DNA from 2 places in the Vibrio taketomensis genome. Region 2 is predicted to be linked to the other one. Evidence: predicted binding sites of a transcription regulator. Region 2 holds the regulator's gene; the other holds the start of a gene.
The links. The regulator CRP, encoded in region 2, controls carbon source genes, mostly activating them, when cyclic AMP is high. The targets are predictions, from matches to a motif close to TGTGANNNNNNTCACA.

Region 1 (3,190 bases), 440 kb from region 2:
CACGCTTTCATCGTTATTCAGCGCATCCAAACTGCCGGCATCGAGAGCAAACAACTCAGAGGCTAAACTGGCGCGCAAGGCACGATCATTTTCCGGCGTCAGCACGGCTTGCAATAAGCGTTGCACATCTTGGGCAATCGCGGCGCTAAACACGCTATCACGGCTAGAGAGATAGACACTGGCAATGCCCTGCTTTGACAGCGCTTGTTTGATCATTCGGCCTTCACTACCGGTGCGCACCAACACCGCAATGTCGCCAGCTTTAATGGCATCGCTACCTTTACCGCTAGTAAAACACGCCTGACCTTGCTGCGCCGCCGTTAAAATGGTTTGAATCTGATCGGCGGTCGCCTTTGCCATCGCCTCAAGGTATTCACCTTTTGCCAACGGTTTGTCTTGGGCTTCTTGCAGCCAGTAAGTCAGCGCAGGTTGTTTAATGCCATTCAATTGCCAACTGCGCTGCTCGGCATTAGGGCTTGGGGCAACGGGGATAAAAGGAATGTCTTGATCATAAATAAAGGCACTGTCTGGTAGCTCAAACACTTGGTTCACTGCGGCAACCATATCTGCACTTGAGCGCCAGTTGGTGCCAAGGGTAAAGTGCGACGAAACCTGATTACGTGCTTTGATGTAGGTAAAGATGTCTGCCCCGCGGAAACCGTAAATCGCCTGTTTCGGGTCACCGATCATAAACAAACCACATTGTGGATGCGGCAAATAAATACGGCTAAAAATACTGTATTGCAGTGGGTCGGTATCTTGGAATTCATCGATCATTGCCACCGGATACAGCGTGCGAATCCGCTCGGCGAGCAGCCCTGCCTCATCGTTATCGATCGCAGCCGATAAATTGGTCAGTAGATCGTCAAACGATAGCCACTGCTTTTGTTGCTTAGCTTTAGCAAGCATCGTACGGCAATGCTCAATTGCATGTGCCAGTAATGGTGCTTTCAAACTCACCGGCTCAGCGAGAAAAGCTTCAATCGCCGCAAATACCGCATGCTGAGGCGCTTCACCTTTAGCCGTTTTCTCAATTAACACATTCTGCGCAAACTTTTCCAATTGCTCAGGGTAGCCATAACTTGTGGTTTCACTGCTCGCCCATTCGTCCACTGCCGCAAGCCAAGCAGGCAATGATTTGGCGCTGTAGCTACGTTTATTGATGCCGGAGTTAGCAATAAGATCATGGTAGTCTTTTTGCCCTGCTAGCCACTGTTTTTTTAGTTGGTCTATTTGCTCAAGATTGGTTTGATGCAGAGCAGCAAGATCACCTTGCATAGCATTCACAGAAAGCTTTAACGGTGCGCCGATCAAATAGCCTGAGATGTCACCAAGCAGTGCCGCCGGTGAACCCCAAATAGAACGCACTTCACCGGCCAGTTTTAGCGGTAATGGGTAAAAATTACGACGCCAATAATCGGCCACAATTTGTGCTTTAAGATGACTTTCATCGGTGACAAATTCATTGTCAAAGCGGCTGCCCGATTCAAACGCATTTTGCGTCAGCATGCGCTGACAAAAACCATGAATGGTATAGACCGCCGCTTCGTCCATTTGACGTTCTGCTTGCAGCAGAATCGAAGCCGCCTGTTGATGGTCACGAATTTCTGTAAGTAAAGGTTGGATCACCGGATCGTTGCTTTCACCACGAGCAAAAGCGATGCGTGCATCGTGAATACGAGCTCGAATACGATCACGCAGCTCCGCGGTCGCCGCTTCAGTAAAAGTCACCACCAGAATTTGATCGACAGTAAGTAGCACTTGATGACGAGAACTTTCACTGCCATGGCCAAGTAACAGACGTAAATATAGGCCAGCAATGGTAAAAGTTTTACCTGTACCGGCAGATGCTTCTATTAATCTGGCACCATGCAGTGGAAACGTCATGGTTTCCAATGGTGTGACAACTGACGAAGATGTCATATAAATCAAACCTTTATTTAACCTTAAATCTCAGCAAATCCAACAACTAACTGTGAGCTGAGCACAAAAATAGAATAATAATGCTGCTTTTGGGCGTGCATTCCCCGCAATGAGACCCTACTCACAGAACCCTAGTGACTAAATACATAATATCCGTGCCACGCGTTAAGTGATCGAAACGGATCATCTAACCAACCGAATCATGGTCCCTCTGACCTGTGGCCGTACAGCGAACGCCCTACACAAAATAATGATTTACTGGCGGCCACTTATTTCCTTTACTTCCCTTACTCATTATCTTGCGCATCACGCATGTGTAATCTTGGCGCCTGTATCACCAGTGCGGCCAAGCTGCGAACTTGTTGCGCTAACTCATCGTTCCATTGTGGCCAAATTCGTGAAATATACGTGTCTTTACCTTCACCTTGAGCGATAAAACTGTCATTAAACGCATCCGCCATTTTCTTCAGTGATTTGTCTTCATCATCGACCCACTCACCACTGCGGCTAAAGCCTGCTTCGATCGCTGCTAATGATGTTTTCGGGAAATACGCCAATGGCTTTGTCATGCCCTTATAAAACAGGCGAACCAATTCTGACAACAAGCTTTTCGCATGTTGAGGATCATCAATCGGTGGGTAAATCAGATGCACAACACCTTCTTTACGATCATAGCCAAGCATATGCGTGCGCTTAGCCGTCCCCATCGCCGACATCGCTAAATGATCGATCCAAGCACTTAAATAGTCTTGAGAACGAATTTTACCGCTGCGATAACGCACCAAACCGGATTGATAATTTTGCGTCAGCCAACCTTGCAAATAAATCAACTTATCATCGCCAAGCACATTCAGGCTGAGGTTGATTTCGATGTCATCACTTGGCGCATTGGAAACAAAACTCAATTTTTCCAACATCTGCTCAGCTTGCACGCGGTTGGTTTCAAACTCAATCTCACCAAAAGCGGCAACCGGCAGCTTACCTTGAGCACGCTGCTGAGCGACGAATGCTTCGACCACTAGCTCTGGTGCGGCTTGGTTTTTAAGCAAGTTATGCAGCAACTCATCACGCATTTGATAGCTTTCTAAGCCATTAAGTACAAATGGCTCATCATCCGGCATGATAGGTAGCGGCGGTTCAAACACCACTTTCAGGCGACGATTAAAGAAATACTGTACCGGTAAACGCCAAAACCGTTGCAGCTCAACCAAATCAAGCTCTAGTGGGTAGGTGGCATCGAGTAAATACTCGCTCAATTGGCGATTAA
Region 2 (3,190 bases):
CTGCGCTTACCCGATGGCTTCAATGGAGGGGGAGTGCACGGTGTTGCCGGAAATATTAAGTCCAGGGATTCGGTTTGATTAAGAGGGGTGGCGAAGTTTAGTGACCCATATCGTGAGTTGGAAATAAATTGATTAGCTTGCTGATTACTCAACTAGACTAATAATCAGTTCCAGCTATTCAGCCCAATTTGACAAGGAGTTGCCATGATGTCGAATTCACTGACGCCTAATGATCTGTTTCAATCATTGTGGCATGACTATACCGAACGCTTATGTCCTTCTGCTGGCAACGTACATCGCTTGCTGGAGGAAAATGAACCCCTCATCAATGACCATATTGCACTGCGCACCTTTAATCTAACATCTGTCAATTTAGAGGTGCTGGCACAACCATTTATCGAGTTAGGTTACCAAGCGTCTGGCGATTATCAATTCGTTGCCAAAAAGCTGGTGGCGAAACACTATCAGCATGCTGATGCAAATTTACCGAAAGTGTTTATTAGTGAGTTAAAGCTGGAAGAGTGTTCAACGCAGTTACAGCGAATCGTCAAGCAATTGGTTGAGCAAATTGAGCCTCAATATATGCAGGGCAGCGAGTTTCTCTATGCTGGGCGACCATGGCAGTTAACCCATCAAGAATATATGCTACTAGCAGATGAGAGCGAATATGCAGCATGGGTAGCAGCACATGGCTATGGTGCCAATCACTTTACCGTAAGTGTTAATCAATTGACTCAGTTTGCTGAGGTGCAACAGGTTAATGATTATCTTAAGTCATCAGGGTTTGTCATCAATCAATCCGGTGGTGAAGTGAAGGGTTCAGCTGACGTTTTACTAGAGCAATCCGCTACCATGGCTGATAAAGTTCAAGTCGAGTTTGAGGATGGTGTGGTGTTATTGCCCGGTGGCTTTTACGAGTTTGCTAAGCGCTATCCAATGCCTAACGGCGAGCTGTATTCCGGTTTTGTCGCCGCCTCAGCGGATAAGATATTTGAGAGTACCAACTCTTAAGAAAAAGCCACCCGAAGGTGGCTTTTTAAATGTTTGCTTACTCACATCCGTGAATTAGCGAGTTCCGTACACAACGATCGTTTTACCGTGAGCAGAAATTAGGTTTTGCTCTTCAAGCATTTTCAGAATGCGACCTACGGTTTCGCGAGAACAGCCAACGATTTGGCCGATTTCTTGGCGAGTGATCTTGATTTGCATACCGTCAGGGTGCGTCATCGCATCAGGTTGTTTCGCTAGGTTTAGTAGCGTTTGTGCAATACGACCAGTTACATCTAGGAATGCTAGGTCACCCACTTTTTGGCTAGTCACTTGTAGACGACGAGCCATTTGCGAAGACAGGCGCATTAGGATGTCTGGATTAACTTGAATCAGCTGACGGAATTTCTTGAATGAAATTTCAGCAACCTCACAAGGAGATTTAGCACGAACCCAAGCGGTACGCTCTTGATCTTCTTCAAATAGACCAAGCTCACCGATGAAATCACCTTGGTTTAGGTAAGAAAGGATCATTTCCTTACCTTCTTCGTCTTTGATAAGTACCGCAACAGAGCCTTTAACGATGTAGTACAACGTTTCAGCTTTTTCGCCCGCGTGAATTAGCGTGCTTTTTGACGGGTACTTATGAATATGACAGTGTGAAAGGAACCACTCTAATGTTGGATCGGTTTGAGGTTTACCTAGAACCATAATATCTCACTTCCTCTGCAGGGTACGCTTGCGCTTTCCATGTTTTACCTATGCCCAATTGGGATAACTAGGATAAGAGCACTTATCTGGTGCTGCAAGCTATCTTGTGTTTCGGCTACAAATAGTATCCTTTTTCCCGAATCATTTCTTGATTTTAATCGGGTAGTCGCTGAAATTTTGTACGCAAAAACGTGCACATGATCACGGTATGAAAAGTAATCGTGTTTATATACAACCAAGTGATACCAAAATACCAATCTTGGAGTGTTGGCGCTTTTAGTCAGCGTACTTTTGCATGCAGAGGAGCGCTAGCAAAAACGCGTATTTTATGGCGGGTTGGCTATACAACTTGTCAGCCAATTTTTCCGGTTTCTATCAGTTGCTGTAGGATTGGCCGAACGATTAATTCCATCGCGAAACTCATTTTTCCCCCCGGCACAACAAGCGTGTTATGACGAGACATAAATGAGCCATCAATCATTGCCAATAGGTAAGGGTAGTCGACATTTTTGAAGCCGCGTAGGCGAATTACAACGAAGCTTTCATCTAGGCTCGGAATACCTTTCGCATCAAGTGGGTTTGAGGTATCGACGGTCGGTACGCGTTGAAAGTTGATGTGAGTACGCGAAAATTGCGGAGTAATATAGTTTAAATAGTCATCCATTGATCGCACAATCGAGTCCATCACCGCTTCACGAGAGTGGCCTCGATCTCGAGTATCGCGCACAAATTTTTGAATCCATTCAAGGTTAACGATCGGCACCATGCCGATTAGAAAGTCGACGTGCTGTGAAACATTCACCTCACCATCGACGACACCACCATGTAAACCCTCATAGAAAAGCACATCACTATTTTCCGGTAGTTCTTGCCATGGCGTAAACGTACCAGGCATTTGGTTGTAGGGGACGGCTTCATCAAAGGTGTGTAAATAGCGGCGTACTTTACCTGTGCCATCAGCACCGTATTGACGGAAAAATTCAGCGAGTGCGGGAAAATCGTTGGCTTGAGGGCCAAAGTAGCTGATGTGTCGACCTTGCTCACGAGCTTTGCGGATCTCAATATCCATCTCTGGGCGTGTAAAACGATGGAAACTATCCCCTTCAACCCATGCAGGTCTAATGTCCATCATATTGAACATTTTACGAAAAGCTTCAGAAGTGGTGGTAGTTCCTGCCCCGGATGAGCCTGTTACGGCGATAATTGGATGCTTAGCTGACATGACAAACCCTGTCTAAATAACGTTATTGTTTGTTGTTATTTTGCGATGATCTCGATTAGAGCATCACCGTTTTCAGCTACTTGGTATAACACACAAAGGTTACATTTTTAAACTTTTATTTAAAAAGCGTAAAGCAGTTAAAACTTCTGCTTGAGTTGAATATCGACCGTCTCGTGTAATTCAGAAAAAACAATCACAGCTTCACCGGTTTGCAATTGAGCTTTCACTTGATCAACTTTATCTTGCAGAGAGATTTCGACTTCGCCGTAA

Region 1: recB (exodeoxyribonuclease V subunit beta) is a predicted target of CRP. The motif match lies at 2,034-2,049, and genes of this name have one in related genera.

The regions. Positions count from the first base shown of each region.
Region 1 covers NZ_AP019649.1:682,372-685,561, reverse strand. Annotated here, with positions in the region: gene recB (exodeoxyribonuclease V subunit beta) at 1-1,923, opposite strand, end outside; gene recC (exodeoxyribonuclease V subunit gamma) at 2,211-3,190, opposite strand, start outside.
Region 2 covers NZ_AP019649.1:239,113-242,302, forward strand. Annotated here, with positions in the region: gene astD (succinylglutamate-semialdehyde dehydrogenase) at 1-82, shown strand, start outside; gene Vt282_RS01115 (DUF1338 domain-containing protein) at 220-1,011, shown strand; gene crp (cAMP-activated global transcriptional regulator CRP) at 1,066-1,698, opposite strand; gene Vt282_RS01125 (phosphoribulokinase) at 2,051-2,920, opposite strand; gene Vt282_RS01130 (YheU family protein) at 3,058-3,190, opposite strand, start outside.